3 regions of the Lysinibacillus sp. A1 genome follow, and region 1 is predicted to be linked to each of the others. Evidence: riboswitches for the same ligand, from Rfam matches in the RefSeq annotation. Region 1 holds a riboswitch; each other region holds the start of a gene.

Region 1 (7,955 bases):
TATTTGCCGAGCAAGGACGCATGACTATTGGCGACGATACATATACGCTGATTGATACACCAGGACATGTCGATTTCTCCCCAGAGATGGAGCGTGCCATCCGTGTCATGGATTATGCCATCATTATTATTAGTGCAGTAGAGGGTATTCAAGGTCATACTGAAACGGTATGGCAGCTTTTACGAAACTATCATGTCCCTACATTCTTTTTTATTAATAAAATAGATCGTGACGGAGCAGATGTAAGGGCTGTGATGACCCAGCTCCATAAAGATTTCTCGGAACATGTATTATTCGTCGATGAACCACTTCAGGAGAATTATGTTTCGAGCACAATCATGGAATGGCTAGCGGAGCGTGATGAAAATCTCCTGGATGCCTTTTTGAATGAAACTTTGGAGCATGGTCTGTGTATGAAGCAGCTACAATCGATGATTAAAAATGAATCCGCCTTCCCCTGCTTTACTGGTTCGGCATTAAAAGATGAAGGCATTCAAGAATTGATTGCTCAACTTCCACTCATAACGGGTACTCACTTCGCGCCGGAAGCACCGTTTCAAGGAGAAGTCTTTAAAATACGACATGATGGCCATCAGCGTCTAACATTCATCAAGGCTTTAACAGGAAAATTACATGTTCGAGATGAATTTACGTTTGGAGACCTTACAGAGAAAGTAACAGAAATTCGTCTTTATAACGGCAGTCGATTTGAAACTGTTCAGCATGTTGAGGCCGGTGAAATCTTCGCTGTTAAAGGACTCAGCCAGGCAAACATTGGCGATCACATTGGCAGTAACAGGCTATCACAACCCTATGAGCTTGTCCCTACATTACAGGCAAAAGTTCAATACGAGGGTGAGCAACATATTAAAGAAGTATTAAAGATTTTCCGTCTACTAGAGGCCGAGGAGCCATCATTGCGTGTCGTATGGCAGGAAAAGTTTCAGGAAATCCATGTGCATATAATGGGTGTCATTCAGTTAGAGGTCCTGATTGAAGTATTATTGAAGCGCTTTACACTAAACATCACTTTTGGGGAGCCGCAAATATTATATATGGAAACAATTGCGACAACCGTTACAGGCTACGGACATTTTGAACCACTTAAGCATTATGCAGAAATTCATTTATTAATGGAGCCAAATGAACGTGGGACAGGCATTACCTTTAGCAATGCCTGTCATGCAGATGATTTATCAGTGGGCAACCAACGCCTCGTAGAAAAGCACTTGTTTGAACGTGATCATCATGGCTTACTCACAGGCTACGCAGTAACAGATATTCATTTTACGCTCTTAACGGGACGTGGACATAATGAACATACGTCTGGCGGTGATTTCCGAGAAGCCACTTTCCGAGCTCTGCGCCAAGGACTGGAACAAGCACAGAACGTCCTGCTTGAGCCCTATTATCGCTTTAAAATGAAGGCTTCCAATGACTTTATCGGCCGTATGATGACCGACATTCAACAGGCTGCTGGCACCTTCGACGACCCTGTACTCACTGAAACAGACGTTGTATTAACAGGACGTGCACCAGTAGCGACCTTCATGAGCTATAGCACGATTTTTGCCGCCTATACAAATGGGAAAGGTGCGCTTACCCTCCAATTTGATGGCTATGATGTGTGTCATAATGCAGAAGAAGTAATAACTCAAATAGGCTATGATAAAAATGCCGACCCTGAATACAGTTCTTCCAGCATTTTTTGTGCAAAAGGTAAAGGCTATTCTGTCCCTTGGCAAGAGGCGCAAGCAGCCATGCATTGTCAGAGTTAAGTTCATGTACTAGCATGGCAAATCTGTTGAACTGGTACTTCAGATGAAGATAGAATATCTATACAAATAATAAAGCAAGCCCTCCGCTTCATGGAGGGCTTGCTTTTAAATGGCACCAACAGCTTTCTTTGAAGGCTTGTGCACCGGATAGGCAGGTTCAACCACCACGTAACCTTGTGTATTCATGAAGTCGATAACTACTTTTCCAGGCTGGCTTTTTAATATTTGTAGTTGATCAATTAATGTTAATAATAGCTCGTGTCCGTTCCCACGTGGATGCCAATTAAAGTGATAATCATTTAATTCCTGAACGGCTTGAAGAAACTGTGAGTATTCCTGCTGCACAAATGCGATTAGTTTATCCTGATGAGGAATTTGCTCTAAATCGTTCATATACGTTTCATAAAAACGGATGACAATCGAGCACAATAAATCATTGACACGTGCAGCACTTAACACTGGATTGGGCTCCTGTGAAAGACGGTCAAGATTAGGCTTTGCTCGTGTTGAATCAATGCGTGTAATTAAGTGGTACTGCTCCCCATTCACCTCATAAACAATAGGGTTGGTTGGCATATACATCATAAAGCTATTCGTCTTCGTTTTCAGTTGATCCGTTAACGTTGCCTGAGCAAAAAGATGGCCCTCTACCTCCCCATTTTGTATCCAAATAATGTCTTTATTATATAAGATTTGCTCAAAAAAGCGATCGTTGCGAATCAGTCTCGTTGCTAATAATTGATCTATTAGTGATTCAACCACCATTCTTGTTTTCGCTTTCTTGGCAACTTCTGTCCGTGGCTGCTTACAAATCTTCATATCTACAAAAGGCGTTTCCTGTGTTGTCGTTGCATGAATATTCATCCTATGTGCATCCCCTTTGCGTACATATTTTCAAAACAAAAAGGACTTCCTACTATGTTTGAGGAAATCCTTCGCTTTAATGTGCTTCATCACACAATGCCAAACAAACCCTAAGTAAATGCGAAGGAGTTCTAAAATGAACCCTTTCATGAACTTTGGGCGTTTGACGTACTGTGACGAACAGAGCATTCTGTTTTGTCAACATGCCACCTCCTATTCCTCGTAGGTTTATGGTGTGTACTCGTAACTAGGCAGGTATCCTGACTCATGGTCATCGCCACTTTTCCCCTTCCCATCATTTGACAGTGGTTGCTGAAAAGTCGCTCACATTTACAGTTGCGGGACAGTGTCGGATTCACACCGACTTCCCTTTTAAGCAAATTGCACGCAATTTACACCTATTACTACACGCTATTCAATTGTGAAGGAATGCTGTGTACTATACATTCCTTATAGACTATTAAAATCAATTGTAAGGTAGTCTATTTCTGATGTCAAATAACATAAAATATTCCAGTTTTTTTATTATTATCTTGCCGTCTATTTAACTCAAATTGAAGAGACACTTTTTACTTGTTATTCTTTTGCCCCATAATGCGTTAATACGGCAAAATTACATGCTAAAATATCTGTAATAGATTCTACAAAAACAAAAGAAAGTCGACTGATACTATTTGGGTGCACTTTGCGGTATAGTTAGAATACAGAGAAATAGCATTGACGCAAAACTAACGCAAGTTAAATCGGAATAATAATATTATTATTGTTTATTTCGGAATGTTCAAACTACAACTAGTGTCACTTAGAAGACTTGAAACAATCACCTACCCGATTCAATGATTCTCCCTACGCGAAAGTTTTGAGTGATGTAACTATAGAGTAATAATTTCACCAGAGTATTGTCTTAATTGTTCTATGGCTAATGTTACGGCTACTTCCTCAGTCTCAATCAAACTCAACCCTATTTTAATAGGACTCCAAAATTCATACCCGCAGTCTTCTTGCCACATATATACTTCTGTTGTAAAAAGACCATCTCTCCGTTTTATAATTTCAACTTTATATTGATTACTTGGAGACATTATTTCCTTTAGCATCTGTTCCATCGTTTCACCATCTTTACAAATATTAATGTGTATATTATAACTATTGTTCTTCAAAAAGAAAAAATTGTGCGTAAGGCCAGAGCAGCAGAGGGCACCAATTAGCGCTTCGATTTCTTTGTACTTATTGCATTCTAATAACTTCATTGTGTGATTGAGTTTCTTCTTATAATAAACTGTTTCAAAAAATTTTCTACTAGTAAGTAATTAAAAATAATTGTAGAATAATAACCTATATGTTATTCAAAAGGAGAAATAATATTTTGTTAGACATCATCTTCCCACTAATTGGGCTACTCATATGCACATCTCTCCTAATCTTTTTTATAAAGAATAAACGCAGTCACAAGGATTTTTATGGGGTTGTAATAACTGCATCTTTTTTTAGCGTCCTATGTTTGTTTCTTGTTGTATGGTCAATCGAAGACTTTATTGCTATTCAAACTAACAATTTTCAAATAGTTACCGGTAAATGTACCGTAAGAGAGTTTGAATCAAACGGAAGAACCGCAATCCACGATCTACTTGTAGACATTAACGGCGAACTCGATTTCACGGGAGATTTTGATAAATTTAGTGATGTTAGACAAGGAACCTACGACTGTACTGTAAAATATATCGAGAAATCTCGCACCTTGTATGACATTCATCCCCTTTCTACTAATGAATAGTTTTTAAAAAACGACCTGTTTAATGGAATAATAATCCTGTTTACGTTGTTATAAAAAGAACGATACTATATGAATGTCAGCTTTAAAATAGCTACAAGAAATGTTTAATAGATATACATAGGAAGTGAACAATTGTATTATTTGGTAGTCATACTAGGATTATTATTTGTGATCATGGCAGTTATCGTATTTATTTTTATGTATGTCGAGAAAGAATTTCCATTTATAATGGTAGCTAAGACGGTTGCTGCATTTTTAGTAGGTGTTTTATTGTTAATAGTTACCGTACCAAGTCTAAAATATATTATTAAAAAAGACTATGATGTTATTCGTGGGGATTGTATGATTGAGGTTTCTTCTTCCGGGCGATCTGCTGAAGCAACGTTTAACATGATAGATACGGATGAACAATATTCCTTTACAGAAATACCTGCGCTAGATGCTTATGGAAAAGCAATCCCTTACTATTGTAAGGTGACAGTGACAAAGGACCATATGGTTGAAATAGGCTACGAAATTTATGAGTCTAAATCACATAAATTAATATTAAAATATAACTAGAGACGATTGTAGCCGCCTCTAGTTTTTTTGTCCAATCCCCTACAGATTGAACGTGCTTCATCATCCCACTTGAATAAAATCACACTAACATTGATGTACATAGTCGTATCATCTTCATATGGTGGTTACTTAAATATTTATGAATCTCACAAAAAAATTACTGTATCTGACTAAGAAAAGATTGCAGAAGTATTGAATATGGAGTTAATTATTGATATTAAATCGAAAAATAATTTAAAAAAACGCTCTAGTATAAACTAGGCGCTCTTTTAAATGTCTTTTTCGCTGTCTTTTTAAGTCGTGGCGTATCAACTTCTTTTGGGAATGCCTCCACGATCTTTTAACGAATAGAAAATCTATTTAATTTTGCCTCCGTAGCAAGCATGACCGTGTGAAGCACATTCTGTCGGCTTTCTTGTTCTCTTCTGAAGTAGAGACTACGTATAAAATTCTTGTTGTTTACGCGGGTAATCACCTGACTACGACTTCTCGGCAAATTGCAACATTGCGCTAAGCTACTAATCCAATCTGCGATTTCTTGATGTGGAAGTAGCTCCTTGACAATTATAGCATCCACGATGTTGACCAATCGCTCATCATCCTCATCGCTAAAAATATGTCTACCATTATCGAGCTTCTCAGAAATAGCGACAAGAATCTCACCCCGCATGACGGTGCTGCACTCTTTACACTGCACTAGCTCGGCAAGAACATCGGCACCGTGAGACGCGCTGTGAGCCCAGCCTCCTTCTGAAAGGTAACCTCGTAGATCCTTCTCTTCTTTATAGTAACGGAGCATTGTATGTAATAATTGCTCAATCTCCACTTGAGTGAAAAATGGATTTTGTCTATGGCGTTGGACAATCAAAGCGATAGGCAAGGCAGAGAATGTCCTTGTAAAAACTGACTGATCCTCCTCGCTGCCGATATGATAAAACAAATGGTTCTTATCAGTCAAAACAGATAAGAGGCTACGTAACTCTTCTTCACTGAATCTATTCTCTTCCTTTATCCACATATAAAACATCGGATAAATGAGATTATCTCGTAATTCTGGCTGAGGATCACCGATAAATTGAAGTAACAAAGGGAAGAAATCTTGATGCTGCTCACCTTCGCGCAACTGATACTCGTCCTTCTCTATTCTTTGCAAATCGAGCATCAATTTAGTTCTTATATCCTCACATGTTCTTTTTTCTTCCAACATAAAAATCCCCCTTTGGATAATCTTACCTAAGGTAGTAAAAACGAGCAACTTTTTTCTTTGATGAATACCTCTGACATGTCATCGTTGCTTCACCTCAAAGAAGGCTTTTAACAGGGAGCTAATTAGTCAAAATCCTTCCATCTGTAATCGATTGATAAAATGCCTACATGCTTTTCTAACGTAGAACTTTTCATTGTTTTCGTGGCTATTGCTGGATTTCTAAAGCAATCCAGTTCTTGGTAATAACCAAACATGCGACAAATTTCTGGTCTTGCTGAATGAATACCACAACGATCTTTTTGTATATTGAAAAAATGCATGTCCCTTCAAATCTTTACTGATGTCTAAGTTCTGTACGCATTTTGACTAGCATTGATTGGAGTCTCCTTTTAATAACCTTCAGCTCCTTCTCCGTAATTGGAACCGGGCCACAGCACAGCCCCTTACATCCTTCACATGGTAATTTTCCCATCCTTACTCCCCCTTTCAAAGCACAACAAAAAAAGCCTCGCATATATGCGGGCTTTAGATGTGTTTTGCTTTTGTTTCTATAGTATACCATTAATTTGAGCCTAAAACATACTGGGCTAAAACACTTTGCACTTTATAAATATTGGTCGCCTTATTGAAGTTTTTTTGGATGGGTAATGAACTGCCTGATACCCATATTTTGAGCTCAGCATCTAAATCAAATGTACCAGCCGTTTCTACTGAAAAATGGACAATATTTTTATAGGGAATGGAATGATATTCCGTTTTCTTGCCAGTCACTCCTTGCTTATCAATGAGGATTAATCGTTTATTCGTAAAAATAAATATGTCTCTAATAATTTTATAGGCATTTTTAATAGTTTCGTTTGGAATTAGTAAATCATTGACCTCCTCCTGTAATTTTTCAAAATTCACCTCGCTTGCATTGCCGATTAATCCATCAAATAAACCCATGCTTTATCCCCTTTCAGCTTTTATTTGTTTACTATATTATGAAGAGGACCGAGCTACGACTCCAAATTTTTGTATTATTATCGTGTAAGGAGGAGGCTTATTGCGAACACACCGATTCATTGCCATGTCCCTTTTAGCCTCTGTTGTTTTAGGCTGTATGAATGAAGAGCTTGCAGGTGGGAAATTGGCTAAAATCAACATTTCTAACAGCGTTGAATTTGGCTCTGTGCATAGTGCTTTTATGAAAGAATATAAGGAAGAGGATTCTCTCAACCTATCCCATGAAGGAAAGACGACAGCCGTGAGAAATGAGGGAATTGTCAATATGGCTGCCCCACAATTTGACGTATAAGTAATGGATACGGCTGGAAGCCAATATGGCTTTCATCTTTGGTTAGGGGAAGTAGGTCAACATAGTACGTTGAGGAACGTAAAGGTTTGCCATACAATTTATAGCTCTCTGAGGATTTGATCGCCCCACTCAGATCATGGATACAAGAATAAAAAACACCTTCCATTCAAGAAAGGAAAGTGTTTTTCGGTTTATTTTCATTTTATTCGTTTTCTACGGCTTGAAAGAGCATTTGCGCATACTTGTCTGTAAAAGCAAAGCCATCTTCACATTTACGGCTCTCATCAACAATTTCACCCGATTTCATCACGTATATGCGATTGCACAAATAAGAAACTGCCTTTAAATCATGCGAGATAAATAAAATCGCCATGTTTTTTTCTTTATTTAAAGTCATTAATAAATCGATTATCTCTCGTTGAATCAAGCGGTCTAAGCTCGAAACGATTTCATCACATACTAATAGTTGAGGTT
Region 2 (7,955 bases), on a different contig from region 1:
ATTGGGGAAAGCGGTAGTGGGAAAACGATGCTTTGCCAAGCTATTATGCAAGCCTTGCCGACTAGGGCGCAGATCACCAAAGGGCAAATTTTCTACCATCAACAAGATTTATTGAAGGTAACTGCTGCTCAAATGAGAGCTTATCGTGGTAGACATCTTTCTATTATTATGCAAAATCCTTCGACTGCCTTTGACCGTGTTCAAACCATTGAAAGTCATTTTCGTGAATCATTAAAAGCTCATTTTGCTATAACTAAAAATGAAATAAGACAAATTGCTATTGAAAGCATGTCAAAAGTTAATTTACCTAATCCTGAGCGCCTTTTACACTATTATCCATTCCAATTAAGTGGGGGAATGCTACAGCGTGTGATGATTGCTTTGTCACTGGCAATTCAAGCCTCGGTATACATAGCTGATGAGCCAACGACAGCTCTTGATACAGTCAATCAAAAGCAGGTTTTGACATTATTTGATCGTATTCGCCTGGAAACACAGGCAGCCATCCTTCTTGTGACACATGATTTAGGCGTTATCGCTGAACTTGCTGATGATGTAGCCGTGATGTATAAGGGGAAAGTAATTGAACAAGCGAATGTCTATGATTTTTTTGATGCCCCTCAGCATCCTTATACAAAGAAACTATTACAATCCCGAATTATGTTTTAGAGGTGAAAAGATTGAAGCTACTAGAAGTGAGAAATATTGAGAAGAACTATGCACATAGACCGTTCATATTCAAGCGAAGACAGGAAACTCCTGTATTACAGAAAGTATCATTTTCACTTCAGGAGGGGGAATGCTTAGGGATTGTTGGACAAAGTGGCTCAGGAAAAAGCACATTGGGCCGAATTATATTAGGGATGGAAAGGCCAACAGCCGGTGAGCTTCTATTTCAAGGGGTTAATCTTTATGATGCCACTAGCCAACAGAAAAAAATGATACGGAGAGATTTACAAGCAGTCTTTCAAAATAGCTATCATTCATTAAATCCAAAGCACAACATTTTTCAAATTTTAGAGGAACCATACCTAAATTTCGAGCATTATAGCTCAGCTGAGAGACATTATAAGGTAAAGGAATTACTTGATCATGTAGAGTTAGAAAAATCTATTGCTGAAAAGTATCCTTCCCAGCTAAGTGGGGGACAACAACAGCGTGTTAACATTGCAAGAGCGCTTGCCTTACATCCAAAATTAATAGTTTTAGATGAAGCCATTAGTAGTTTAGATATGATTTTGCAAAAACATATCATTCAATTACTACAGACACTACAAAAGGATTTGCAACTTGCCTACATTTTCATCTCTCATGACCTACAGGCTACACGCTTTATTTCAGATCGCATCCTTGTCATGCAAAATGGTCAGCTAGTAGAGGAAAGTATGAAAGGTAAACCATTTAAGCATTCCGCATCACTTGAGCTATGCAACGCGATTTTACCCACTCACCCTCGCGAAAGAATTCACAAGAATACTAGTATCTGAAATACCTTTGCGAATAAAATCCTTATTAAAATTCTTACATTGTTATTTGGAAAGCTTCGTAAAGGAGCTTTCGAACCCCCATATTTTACCCTCTAGGTTGTTTAAGAGAGCGACCGTCCTCTGTTCCATATTATTCGGAAGTTCTTCCTTACTGAAATAGGTGAGGCTTAAGCTCTCACCATCTTTCATTTCCAATACACCCCTTACATGTTTAGCTCTATAAAGGTGAATGACTGTATAGATTTCATCGCCATTCGGATAACAGTAGTAATAATCAGGTCCTGTAAAAACACCGATAAACTCAAACTCTTTAGCCACGAGTCCAGTTTCCTCATAAAGTTCACGCGCAGCAACCTGCTCTAATGTTTCGTTTATTTCCATTGAGCCGCCAGGTAATCCCCAATCCAATGTATCTGAACGATGTTGAAAGAGTATTTTCTTATCATCATTTAACAACAAGAACTGTCGAACCAACGTTTATAATCGGTCTATTACCGATAAGCTTTCTTAATTCTGTTATATAGCCCATCCCGTCACTCCTCGTTTCATCGTAATGCAAAACAAATCGCTTTTTTAAAGCAGACTTCATAAATATAGCTCCATTGGGATTGATTAACAATCTTTTTTTGAGCGAAATAATGCTTAAATATGCAGAATAGTTCGTCAAAAATGAAAAATAGCTTTTTATAATCAGTCTTTTCTGAATTTTACCTATATTGATTGTTTGGAAACCTCTATGTTAAGGTAAAAAGACAAATTGAATATGCTAAATTTTGGTGGTTCAAATGGATTTGATTCCATTTGATTAAAAGGGAAGTTGGTGTGAGTCCAACACTGTCCCGCAACTGTATGTAGGAGTTCCATAACGAGACCACTGTTTTGTTCTTCAAAACGGGAAGGTGTTATAGGAATGTTGATGATAAGTCAGGAGACCTGCCGCTAAATAAGCATCAATTGACCTACGAGGATAGGGAGGTGTTAGCTACTGTATGATGAGTGTGAATGGATGTAAGTTCACTGTTTTTTGTTCTGTCATACTTTTGTAGATTAACAACTTCTAAAGGGGTAGAAGTTGTTTTTTTGTTGTTCTTTCGAGTTTGAATGGTAACGCTTACAAGAATGATTAAACAAAGGGGTTGTAATCCATGGAGTTAACGTATTCACCAGGTCTTGATGGAGTTATTGCTGCGGAAACAAAACTGTCTTTCTTAGACGTAGTAGAAAGCCAAATTGTTATACGGGGCTACGATTTGATTGAACTATCTCAGCGATATTCCTATTTAGATATTGTCCATTTATTATTGCACGGAAACCTACCAACTACGGAGCAACAAGCTGACTTACGGGATAAATTGAAAGAAAACTATCACGTTCCACAAGAGCTTGTTCAAATTTTTAACTTATTACCAAATGGGACACATGCTATGGACGGCCTTAGAACTGGAATTTCAGCGTTAGCAGGGTATGATCAGCACATCAATGATCGATCGACTGAAAGGAATGTAACACGAGCATATCGACTTTTAGGTGGAATGCCCAATATCGTTGCAAATAGCTACCGTGTATTAAATGGTCAAGAGGTAGTAGAACCGGATAGTGAGCTTTCATATAGTGCTAATTTTTATTACATGATTACTGGAAGAAAACCAACACCATTAGAAGAAGAAATTTTTGACCAATCACTTGTTTTATATAGTGAACATGAAATGCCGAATTCGACTTTTGCTGCTCGTGTTATTGCCTCCACACAATCCGATCTGTATGGTGCTCTAACTGGTGCTGTCGCATCATTGAAAGGAAATTTGCATGGTGGGGCGAACGAGGCAGTCATGTATATGCTGCTTGAAGCTAAGACTGTGGAAGGCTTTGAAGCGATGCTGAAAAACAAGCTCAAAAATAAAGATAAAATAATGGGCTTTGGCCATCGGGTCTATATGAAAAAAATGGACCCAAGAGCGCAGATCATGAAAGAAGCTTTGTATAAATTATGCTTGGAGCAAGGTGATGACCGCTTATATCACATGTGTGAAGCTGGTGAAAAAGTGATGGTGGAGGAAAAAGGCTTGTATCCAAATTTAGATTATTACGCTGCGCCAGTGTATTACATGCTGGGCCTACCAATTGAATTATATACGCCTATTTTCTTTGGCTCTCGAACGATCGGTTTATGTGCACATGTGATCGAACAACATGACAATAATCGATTATTTAGACCTCGTGTTCATTATATAGGCGAGCGTCATAACCTTGAAGAATTGTCGGTATAATCAAGTTTTAACAACTCGCCACAGAGCTGATGGACATTCTGACCAATGCCCATCAGCATACTAGTATATCAAATGCATACCTTGAAAGGAAGATATAGATGATTAAAACGAATGAAAAAACGATGACAGACCAGCTTCTTATTGATATTGCGGATTATGTATTAAACACAAAGATTACGAGCGAAGAAGCTTACGAAACGGCTCGATATGTTTTATTGGATACGTTAGGTTGTGGCATTTTAGCTTTACAATATCCTGAATGTACAAAACTTCTAGGTCCTGTAGTACCAGGTACAGTCGTTCCAAATGGTACTCGTATTCCAGGAACATCCTATGTCCTTGATCCAGTAAAAGGTGCCTTTAATATCGGTTGTATGATCCGTTGGTTGGATTATAACGATACATGGTTGGCGGCAGAATGGGGGCATCCTTCTGATAATCTAGGTGGCATTTTAGCTGTAGCCGATTATTTGAGTCGTGTACGTGTTGCAGAAGGGCAAGAGCCTCTCCAAATAAAAGACGTTTTAGAAATGATGATTCAAGCTCATGAAATACAAGGAATACTTGCACTCGAAAATAGCTTAAATCGTGTTGGCTTAGATCACGTCTTATTTGTCAAAATAGCGACAACAGCTGTAGTAACAAAGGCTTTAGGTGGCACTCATCAAGAAATTGTCAATGCCTTATCAAATGCTTGGATTGATAATTCAAGTTTAAGAACCTATCGACATGCTCCTAATACAGGCTCTAGAAAATCATGGGCTGCTGGCGATGCTACAAGCAGGGCCGTACAACTAGCAATGATGGCTGTGAAGGGGGAAATGGGCTATGCAACTGCATTGTCTGCACCAGGCTGGGGATTCCAAGATGTGCTCTTTAATAAGGAAGAATTAAAGCTTGCGAGACCACTTGCATCTTATGTTATGGAAAATGTCCTCTTTAAAGTGTCTTACCCTGCAGAATTTCATGCTCAAACGGCTGCAGAATGTGCTGTTCATTTACATCCTGAAGTAAAGAATCGCCTAGCTGAAATTGACCGCATTGACATTACGACGCATGAATCAGCCATACGAATTATCGATAAAGAAGGGCCACTTCACAATCCTGCTGATCGTGATCACTGCCTTCAATACATTACAGCTATTGGTCTTATTTATGGTGACATTACAGCAGATCACTACGAAGATGAGGTGGCTGTAGACCCACGCATTGATGACTTGCGACATAAAATGGTTGTCGTGGAAAAAAGACAATATACAATCGATTATTTAGACCCTGATAAACGATCCATTGCGAATGCTGTTCAAGTTTATTACAAAGATGGTACATCATCCGAGCTAATTGAGTGTGAATATCCTTTAGGACATCGTTTCCGTCGTGAGGAAGCATTTCCACAGATCATTAATAAATTCCAGCAAAACATTCGTACGCATTATTCTCAAAAACAACTCCATACAATAAATGAGGTTTGTGCAAATAAAGAGCTGCTTGAACAAATTGCTGTCCATGAATTTATTAATTTATTTATTTAATTTAGAAGGATTCCGAACGCAACAAAAAGGAGGTTTTTAACAATGGCGTGGATTGTCCAAGAAGCGAAGACACAAAAACAATTAGCTGAACAATTTAAAGCTCTTATTGCTCGTTCATCTATTTTGCAAATACCAGGAGCACATGATGCAATGGCTGGTTTAATGGCTAAAAAAGTTGGCTTTGAGGCATTGTATCTTTCGGGTGCCGCTTATACAGCGAGTAGAGGCCTACCAGACTTAGGAATGATTTATTCAAATGAAATCGCTCAGCGTGCTAGTGATATTATTCGGGCTACTAATTTACCTATGCTAGTGGATATTGATACGGGCTTTGGTGGTGTATTAAATGTTGCCCGTACTGCTTGTGAAATGGTAGAGGCAGGGGTTGCTGCCGCACAGCTAGAGGACCAAAATCTTCCTAAAAAATGTGGACATTTAAATGGCAAAACTCTTATTTCAATAGAGGAAATGATACAAAAAATAAAAACGATTAAACAAATAGCCCCTACATTAGTAATTATTGCTCGCACGGATGCAAGGTCTGTTGAAGGCTTAGAGCAGGCTATTCTAAGAGCCAAAGCATATGTTGCTGCTGGGGCAGATGCTATTTTTCCAGAGGCATTACAAACTGACAAGGAGTTTAAACAATTTGCCAATGAGTTAGATGCACCCTTATTAGCCAATATGACTGAATTCGGTCAAACTCCTTATTATACCGCTAAGGAATTTGAAAAAATGGGCTACTCGATGGTCATTTATCCTGTTACGTCTATGAGAGTTGCAGCGAAAGCATACGAGCGTGTATTTGAATTAATAAAAAATACTGGAACACAACAAGAAGCAGTTGAGGATATGCAAACAAGAAGCGAATTATATGAAACGATTTCCTACTATCAATTCGAGGATTTAGATCGTGAATTAGCAAAAACCATCTTACCTAAGGAGGAAATAAAGTAGGAGAGCTGAATGGCTTTTCTCCACTTTCTTTCAAGGAGGACTCATATGGATCGACTAGAAGACAAAATGACAATCTTTACACCAGAGGATTTTCATGATGAAGAAGAGCTCATTGCAAAAACTGCTGAGCTCTTCATTAAACAGGATGTCTCACCGAATATGTCATCTATTGAACTGCAGCAATATGCGATCACTCGTCAACTATTTCAAAAAGCAGGTGATCTTGGTTTACTGGCTATTGAAATTCCCGAGGCCTATGGAGGACTCGAGCTCAATAAAACAATTTCCGGTCTTGTAGCAGAGAAAATGGGTTTTGGGGGCTCTTTCAGCGTTTCCTACAATATCCATGCTGGGGTGGGCACATTACCCTATGTCTATTTTGGCGATGAGGAGCAAAAGCTGAGGTACTTACCAAAGCTTGCATCTGGAGAATGGATTGGTGCCTATGCACTTACAGAGTCCGATGCAGGCTCTGATGCACTGCGCCCCAAAACGAATGCTAGATTAACAGAAGATGGTACAGCATGGATAATAAACGGAGAAAAGCAATGGATTACGAATGCTCAGCTAGCAGACGTCTTCGTTGTTTTTGCCCAGACGCATAATGGAATGACTGCGTTGATTGTCGAACGTTCCTTTAAAGGGGTATCTGTAGGTCAGGAAGAGGAGAAAATGGGCATTAAAGGCTCTTCAACGGCAACGCTCATTTTAGAAGACGTGATGGTACCAATTGATCATGTTCTTGGAGAGGTTGGCAAAGGGCATATCGTCGCTATGAACATCTTGAATATGGCTCGTCTAAAGCTTGCCTTTTCCAATATAGGAACGGCCAAACAGGCATTTCAATTAGCAGTGAATTACGGGAAGGGACGGAGACAATTTGAACGATCTATCGTTGATTTTACAATGATACAGGAAAAACTTGCTGACATGGCCGTTTTGATTTATGGAGCAGAAAGTGCTGCATACCGAACGGCTGGAAAAATGGATGAGGCTATTGCATCAGGAAGTAAGGAAACGGTGGTTCAGAAAATATCCGGATTTGCACTCGAATGCGCACTCCATAAAGTACATTGTTCCGAAGCACTTGGAAAAATTGCTGATGAAGCTGTCCAAATACATGGTGGATATGGTTATATGCAAGATTATGATGTGGAACGTTTGTATCGGGACGCAAGAATTAGCCGTATTTTCGAAGGTACAAATGAAATCAATCGCCTCACATTGGCAAAAATGCTGTGGAAAAAAAATATACAAACAACTGCAATAGCAGATGATTTTATGCACTGTCAGCCATTCGAAAATAATCACCATTATATCCTTCTCTCCAAGCATTTGATGCAACTAGCAATTACAGTCATTACGAATGCACAGATTCAACTCGAGCAGGAGCAAGAATTTATGCGTTTGTTGGCGGATATAGCCATGGAAAGCTATGTCATGGAATCAGCCTGGCTGAGGTCGAAAAAAGCTGTACATGAGCAAACAAAACAATTGATGACAGACATATTATGCCAGGAGGGTTACCGCAAAATAGAAGAAAGTGCAATTACTATTATTACGGCCGCTGAAAGCAATGAGCAAAAACGAGTAAGCTTGCTAAATAGTATTCGACAGTTAAATATTCCACTACGGCAAAATCTATTTATGAAAAAAAGGATACTTGCGAGAACATTCATTGACAACCCAAAAATGATTAGTTAGGAGGAGCA
Region 3 (7,955 bases), on a different contig from region 1:
ACTATAACGTATACAAAAGGCGCTTCGGCTGAGGAAATTGAATTTAAGTAATAACTACTTGCAGTAAGAATGTTAGGCATATGTCAATCATTTAGGGACTTGTTAATTTAGACTGCATGGATCATATTTAGCCATTCCAAATACAATTGGAGTGGCTTTTACTTTTTTCATCAATAACTATTGAAAAATGGAGATTGGGCTCATCTCCATAAAGTAGATAAACGGAGTTACTTTTCTAAAGTGAATAGATGTACTTCAATTAACGGTGCTTAGACAGTATTTCAAACATTCAAACCAAAAATTTGACGAGAAAAAAATAAATAGATATTATAGATATGTTAAGTCCTTAATAGAGTGATTAGACCCAACCAGCTAAACTGTATCTTTTTTATTGAGATCAAGGACTAATATATAATGGGCTTAACAAATGGAACGAAAAAGATATCATACATATAATTAGCGGTGTCTTTTGCCTTAATTGTAGATATTAAAGGTCTTTAATATATTGTGGTGTGGAGGGAAATAATGATGAATCAATATGATTGTATGATTATAGGTGGAGGCCCTGCTGGGTTAAGTGCTGCCTTAACATTAGGAAGAGCGCGCAGAAAGGTTGCACTAGTTGATAATGGAACAAATCGAAATCGTGTAACTCAGGAGTCACATGGTTTTTTAACAAGAGATGGGATAAAGCCACAAGAATTTAAGAATCTCGCAAGTAAAGATATAGAATCTTATCCTTCTATAACAATGATGGATCAAACCGTCAGAGAAATAATTAAAGATGATATAACTGGTTTATTTCTAGTCAATACTTCGGAAAATAAATCTTATATATCTGAAAAAATACTGTTAGCTACTGGAATACAAGAGGAATTTCCTCTCCCGCAAATCAGACAATATTATGGTAAAAGTTTATTTAGCTGTCCATATTGCGATGGTTGGGAGCTGCGAGACAAGCCATTGGCTATCATTGCAGAAAACGAGGAGCATATTAGTCATATGACGAAATTGGTTTTTAATTGGTCACAGGATTTAATCGTTTTTACGAATGGTCATCAACTTTCTGAGAAGGTTCAAAATGATTTTGAACAAAAGAAAATTAAGGTGTATACAAATACTATTAAAGATTTACATGGGGATGATGGTAACTTATCGAGTGTTGAATTAGAAACAGGTGAAAATATTTTAAGAGCTGGTGGATTTGTTGTGCCAAGTTTTTATCGTCCCAATAAATTTGCTAAACAGCTAAATTGTCAAGTTGATGAAAATGGAACAGTTATGACTGATGGTGCTGGACGTACAACTGCGGCTGGGATATATACTGCAGGTGAAACGGAAAAGGGTGGTCCCTCTTCTTTAATGATTGCAGCTGCGGAAGGTTTTAAGGCTGCTACAAGCATAAATATGGATATAACAATAGAAAGGTTTTAAATTTATGGTTAGCTGATGAGTCATATAAAATTCATCAGCTATTTTTAATAGGACTAATCAAGCTGGCGGAGAATGAACTTGAATATGTTATACTATAAATAAATATAGAATAACTAGAAAAGGTACATATTCATTGTAAATTAGTTGAAAAGGGTAGAACGATTGGTTTCCTCGCGCCTGTAGGTTGAGCACATTTTAGTAGTCGTCGTTATGTTATGACGAAACGAAAATGTGTCATCATCGCAAGAGAGGGGTCCTACTTTAGACTAGTACAATAAAAAAATTTACGAAGATAGGATGTATGGAGTAGGATGCGAGATTTACATCATACTCATAGTTTTACACATAATTGCATCTTTACTGTAAAGGAAAGATGCCTTTTTTATGTATAAAATTACTAGGGTGGCTACGTTTTTAGGTAAATAAGCGACTATTATTTTACTTCTTATTTTTTAATAAAATAATGCTATCGCATTCGTGCTTATATGATTATATTTTAGTTCGTTCTTACAAGGATATGTCAGAAAATATGAATAGTCTCAAATTGATGAACTTTTATTTCTCGATTTACTTTTTATATAAAGGATGGTACACTTAAAACTATCGAAAAACAATATATTGTGTTCGTTTTGTGTAGGTACTACTATATGTAGTTTAATAGGGAAGTTCGGTACTATTCCGACGCTGTCCCCGCAACTGTTAAGCTGACGATGATTATAACCACTGTGCATTCGCATGGGAAGGAAATCAGAGATTGAAGCAAAGCCAGGAGACCTGCCTATATAAAACAAATTTATCATTTCTTCGGGGATTAAGAGATGGGAACGTCAGTATTTTTAGTATGTTAACGTTTCCATTTAAGCTATCTCTCTAGAAGAGGTAGCTTTTTTATTTTATGAAAAGAGGGATTACTATGAAACTTTATACGAAAACAATCTGTCCAAAATGCCTATGGGTAAAATCCGAATTACAACGAGCAGGACTTGAAGCAGAAATTGTTAATATTGATCATGATGAACAAGCGAAACAAACAATTATAGATGCAGGTTTTTTAAGTGTGCCTGTTTTAGAGGTGGATGAAACATTTATAGGTGATGTTCAGGAAATTGTTTCTCGTATTGAGATGATCACACTATGATCGTTTACGCTAGTCGTACAGGAAATGTCCGTAATGTAGTTTCTAAATTAAGGGCAGAATCTATTGAACTCTCTGAGGAATTAAGCTTGAATAAGCCTTATCTTTTAATTACATATACAGATGGATTAGGTGACATTCCAGCAAAAGTCCAACGTTTTTTAGAAAAAAATAGAGATTTTTGTAAAGGAGTAGTTGCTAGTGGCAATAGTAACTTCGGACATCATGTATTTGGTGGTGCTGGGGAGAAAATTGCTACTACCTATCATGTACCCTTAGTGAGGAAATTAGATTTGCGTGGCAATCAAACAGATTATGAAGCAATACAAACGTTTTATGAAACGAGGGTAATGGGATGAAAACTTATTTAAAGCTTAATAATGACGTACTGAATCGTTATAGTACAACGGGGCTACTAGAGTTAGAAAAGGACCGTGAGGCTACTCGCCGCTACTTTTTAGAATATGTCAACGTACGTTTACGTTATTTTATAGATATAGAGGAAAAAATCCGCTATTTAGTGGATGAGGGATACTACGAAAAAGATTTTATCGACATGTACGAGATGGATTTTATAAAGAAGCTGTACAAAAAAGCATATGATTATAATTTCCGCTTCCCGTCATTTATGAGTGCAAGCAAATTTTATGACAGCTATGCTATGAAAAGTCGTGATGGTGAAGAAATCTTAGAAAAATATGAGGACCGTATTGTCATTATTGCTTTGTACTTAGCACAAGGGAACACAGTGCTAGCAAAACGTTCTGTTGAAGCAATGATGGAAGCCTATCAGCCTGCAACACCTACTGCATTAAATAGTGGGAAAAAAGCCCGTGGTGAATTAGTAAGCTGCTTTAAATTATCAATGGATGACTCTATGAATAGTATTGCTGAAAATATTGGCTATTGTTTAGAGCTTTCACGCCTAGGCGGAGGGGTCGGGGTCAACTTAACGGATTTACGTCCTTTAGGTGATCCAATTAAAGAAATACTAAATCGTGCAAGTGGTGTTATCCCAGTTGCAAAATTATTAGAAAACTCATTTAGTTATTCTAATCAGCTTGGTCAACGAAATGGCTCAGGAGTTGTCTATCTAAATATTTTCCATGCAGATATAGAGAATTTCATTTCATCAAAAAAACCAAATGCTGATGATAAAATTCGCCTCGCAACACTATCAACAGGAATTATTATTCCAAGTATTTTCTTCGATCTGATGAAACGTGATAAAGATATAGTGTTATTTAGTCCATATGATATTTTTAAAGTATATGGTAAACGAATGTCGGAAATTTCAATTTCAGAAATGTACTATGAACTACTTGATAATCCTAAAATCCGTAAAATTAAACGTTTGAATGCGCGTAGACTCTATACTGAGGTGAAAAAAGCTCAATTTGAATCAGGTTATCCTTTTGAAATTTTTGATGATAATGTCAATGAAGTACATCCACTAAAAAATATCGGTCGTGTAAAAATGTCAAACCTATGTACTGAAATCTTACAAGTTCAAGAAACTAGTGTCATTACAGATCAAGATCAGCCTAACGAATATGGGTTAGATGTGTCGTGTAATTTAGGGTCAATTGATATTCATGCAGCGAGTAAAGTAAATGATTTTGAAACATTAATCGATACAGCTATGCACTTATTAACAAATGTGTCACAAATGACATACATCAAAAATGTCCCATCAGTGGCAAAAGCGAATCGATTAATGCACTCAGTAGGGCTAGGTTGTATGAATCTCCATGGACATCTTGTTACGGAGGGCATCATGTATGGCTCGAAAGATTCTATTGATTTCATGGACCGCTTTATGGAAGCAATGAACTATTATTCGCTTAAATCATCGATGGAAATGGCTAAAGAAAAAGCAGAAACGTTCTACCGATTTGAAGATAGCGATTATGCTTCAGGTAGCTATTTTGATCAATATGTAAATAAGAATGAAGAAGAGCTATCACCCGCTGTGTTAAAAGCACTTGGCAACATTCCAATTATCACTAATAAAATGTGGGAATTATTAAAGGAAGATGTTATGGAATATGGTCTATTTCATTCATATCGTTTAGCGATAGCACCAACAGGCAGTATTTCGTATATTCGTAGCTGTACGGCATCCATTTCTCCTTGTACAGAGCGTGTAGAGGTTCGTGATTATGCAGATAGTCGCACGATTTATCCAATGCCACATTTAACAAACGAAAACAGTCATTTATATGTAGAGGCCTATGATGTTGATCCTTATGATTTAATTGATTTATATGCAGCTTCTCAAAAACACGTTGACCAAGGTATTTCAATGACTCTTTATGTCACTGACAATTGGACAACAGAACAACTAGCTAAAGTATACATTTATGCATGGGTTAAAGGGATCAAGTCCGTTTACTATGTTCGTCAACGATTACAAAGCTTAGAGGAGTGTGTAGCATGTCAAATATAGTGTATGAGGCAGTCAACTGGAATAAGGCAACTAGTGAACTTGCTCAAATTTTCTGGGACCAGCAATGGAAGCAAATTTGGTTTCCAGAAGAAATTGCAGTGAGTAAAGATATTAAGCAGTGGAAAAGTTTTGAGCATCAGGACACATATAAAAAGGTGTTTGCAGGACTAACTTTGCTTGATACCGTTCAGACGAATATAGGAATGAATCGTGTTGCTGCTTATACAGATGATTTACAGGAAAAGGCGGTATTAACCGTTTTTGATGCATTTGAGGCAATACATGCTAAATCATATTCTTATATATTTACAACGCTTTGTACAAACGAGGAGATAGACGAGCTCTTTGAATGGGTAAAGAAAAATGAATATTTACAATATAAGGCAAATAAAATTGCGGATATTTATAATAGTATAGAAGAAGGGGACTCTGAGAGCTTATGGAAAGCGATGTTTTCATCCGTTATGCTTGAATCTTTCCTTTTCTATTCTGGATTTTTCTACCCATTATACTTAGGTGGACAAGGTTTTTTAAGAAACAGTGCTGAAATTATTTCTCTCATTTTGCGCGACGAATCCATTCATGGCGTAGCGGTAGGGTTTTTTGCTCAAAATCTATATAAGCAATTTTCTAAAGAAAAACAAGAAGCCTTACAATTATGGGGTTATGAATTATTGCTGGATTTATATCAAAATGAAATGAAATATACCGAGGATATTTATGCGGAGACAGGATTATCGCCTGAGGTAAAAGCCTATGTGCGTTATAATGCTAATAAGGCCTTAATGAATGTTGGCTTTGAAGCCATGTTCCCAGAAGAAGAAGTGAATCCGATCGTCATGAATGGAATTCGTAATGAGGGCTCCACATATGATTTCTTTTCACAAAAGGGGGCTACCTATGCCAAAGCAAAAGTAGCGCCAATTACAGATGACACATTTAATTTTAATCGTTAGGATGAAGAACAATGAACGTAGAAGTAAAAATTAAAAGAATGCATGTAGATGCAATGCTACCAATGCAAGCTAACCCCGGTGATGCTGGGATGGATCTCTATTCCATTGAAACTGTAGAGATACCCGCTGGAGGGGCTAAATTAATTAAGACAGGCATTCAAATTGAATTACCTAAAGGAACGGAAGCACAAATTCGACCAAGAAGTGGACTAGCCTTAAAACATAGTATTACAGTACTCAATAGCCCAGGAACAATCGATGAAGGGTATAGAGGGGAAATCGGTGTTATTTTAATTAATCATGGTCAGGATACGTTCTTAGTAGAAAAATCTATGCGAATTGCCCAAATGGTGATTCAATTTGTCCCTACTATTCAACTACTGGAAGTCAATGAATTATCTCAAACGGTTCGTGGAACTTCTGGATTTGGAGCGAGTGGTACAAAATAAGAGTAAGTTTTAAATAGCCGTATATTAGGATTGAGTTTAATACTGAACTCAATCCTTTTTATTTTTTTAAAATTGTCACATTCGTGTAACGTAGGTTCAGTACGATTTACATGAGGTGATAATATGAGAGAAATAAATCATAGGAAAAGAATGAAAAATAAGTTCAACATGATAGTTTCCCTTTGGTGTGCTTTAATAGTCGTCTTTGCTACTGGCTGTAGTTCTGTGGAGCAAGAAGAAAAACAAAAGAAACAAGAGAAACAAGAGAAACAGGCAATGCCACAGATGCAAAATGGTTTTTGGGATGAGCAAAGAAAAGGTACAAATTTTATGAATTCCACTTCTCTGCCAGAAAATTATGAAGAGGCTAATGAATTCAACATTGAATTTATCCGTTTAGCGCCTGATAAATGGGCAAAGGAAAGAGATTTCTTATTTGATGATAAACCTGATGCTACGCCGAATAAAGATTTTTTAATCGGCAATGCAGATCAGTATGAGGGAATTGTTGAAAATGATTTTAAGATGTTAAAAGAAGATTTAGATGCAGCATATGCAAGAGGATCAAAAGTTGTACTGACTGTCCTTAGTCTTCCGGGAAACCGTTGGAGACAGTTTAATAACTATGAAAATGATGACCGAATTTGGCAAGACTTTAACTATCATGAGCAAGCAGCGCTTTTCTGGAAAGATCTTGCCGTGCGCTTAAAAGATCACCCCGCAGTGGTAGGATATAACGTAATTAATGAACCTCATCCTGAAACAGCCACTGGTTTTAATGATTTTTGGACAGAAGACTATGACAAATGGTACAACAAGATAGAAAACACGCCAGCAGATTTAAATAGACTTTATGGAACAATTGTAGATTCTATACGATCTGTAGATACGCATACACCCATTATTTTAGATTCGGGTTTATTTGCTACACCTTGGGCAATAAACTATTTAAAACCAATAGAAGACAAAAATGTGCTGTATGCTTTCCATATGTATGAACCGTATGAAATGACAAGTCAAAATCGAAAAAAAGGATTCACATACACTTATCCTGGTAAGGTCAAAGTCGGGGATGATCAGAATGAAAAAATGTTTGATAAAACTTCATTAAAAGATTTTTTAGCACCCGTTGCTAAATGGGCAGAAAAGCACAATATATCAAACAACCGAATTATTGTAGAAGAATTTGGCATTAACCGAATGGTTGATGGAGCGGATCAATATATGAGGGATTTAATTGACATTTTTAATGATTATGGCTGGCACTGGGCATTTTATGCATTTCGTGAAGATACATGGGATGGAATGGATTTTGAATTAGGTAATAAACCTGTCAAAGAAGCATATTGGGATGCGCAGGCTAATGGAGAACTACCTGATAGAAAAGCAATAGAAGTAGATAATTCTATTTGGGATGTCCTGAAAAAAGATCTGAACAAGTAACATGTTTGTTTGCTGCTAAGATCAAATAGTAATTATATGTAGTAGTACAAACCATCGTTTGTACTACTTTTTTGCCTGACACTCAGCGC

The links. A riboswitch is a leader RNA that binds a small molecule or an ion and turns the genes downstream of it on or off. The one in region 1 is predicted to bind cobalamin.
Region 2: it holds a riboswitch for cobalamin, as region 1 does, so the genes downstream of both, mmgD (citrate synthase) here and PI85_RS07550 (hypothetical protein) in region 1, are expected to answer to the same signal.
Region 3: it holds a riboswitch for cobalamin, as region 1 does, so the genes downstream of both, PI85_RS03720 (glutaredoxin) here and PI85_RS07550 (hypothetical protein) in region 1, are expected to answer to the same signal.

What each region holds. Positions count from the first base shown of each region.
Region 1 is NZ_JSZM01000010.1:58,834-66,788, reverse strand. It holds gene PI85_RS07555 (translation factor GTPase family protein) at 1-1,778, shown strand, start outside; gene PI85_RS07550 (hypothetical protein) at 1,884-2,642, opposite strand; cobalamin riboswitch at 2,875-3,059, opposite strand; gene PI85_RS07545 (hypothetical protein) at 3,515-3,748, opposite strand; gene PI85_RS07540 (hypothetical protein) at 4,009-4,416, shown strand; gene PI85_RS07535 (hypothetical protein) at 4,549-4,977, shown strand; gene PI85_RS07530 (DUF2785 domain-containing protein) at 5,318-6,139, opposite strand; gene PI85_RS25195 (hypothetical protein) at 6,519-6,656, opposite strand; gene PI85_RS07520 (PH domain-containing protein) at 6,746-7,129, opposite strand; gene PI85_RS24845 (hypothetical protein) at 7,230-7,481, shown strand; gene PI85_RS07510 (ABC transporter ATP-binding protein) at 7,684-7,955, opposite strand, start outside.
Region 2 is NZ_JSZM01000035.1:71,521-79,475, reverse strand. It holds gene PI85_RS21155 (ABC transporter ATP-binding protein) at 1-669, shown strand, start outside; gene PI85_RS21150 (ABC transporter ATP-binding protein) at 672-1,487, shown strand; partial or broken gene PI85_RS21145 (NUDIX hydrolase) at 1,530-2,016, opposite strand; cobalamin riboswitch at 2,248-2,443, shown strand; gene mmgD (citrate synthase) at 2,633-3,754, shown strand; gene PI85_RS21135 (bifunctional 2-methylcitrate dehydratase/aconitate hydratase) at 3,853-5,286, shown strand; gene prpB (methylisocitrate lyase) at 5,329-6,243, shown strand; gene PI85_RS21125 (acyl-CoA dehydrogenase family protein) at 6,289-7,947, shown strand.
Region 3 is NZ_JSZM01000005.1:110,843-118,797, reverse strand. It holds gene PI85_RS03730 (chitobiase/beta-hexosaminidase C-terminal domain-containing protein) at 1-51, shown strand, start outside; gene PI85_RS03725 (NAD(P)/FAD-dependent oxidoreductase) at 529-1,434, shown strand; cobalamin riboswitch at 2,053-2,231, shown strand; gene PI85_RS03720 (glutaredoxin) at 2,348-2,572, shown strand; gene nrdI (class Ib ribonucleoside-diphosphate reductase assembly flavoprotein NrdI) at 2,569-2,928, shown strand; gene nrdE (class 1b ribonucleoside-diphosphate reductase subunit alpha) at 2,925-5,018, shown strand; gene nrdF (class 1b ribonucleoside-diphosphate reductase subunit beta) at 5,006-5,974, shown strand; gene dut (dUTP diphosphatase) at 5,986-6,423, shown strand; gene PI85_RS03695 (glycoside hydrolase family 5 protein) at 6,700-7,866, shown strand.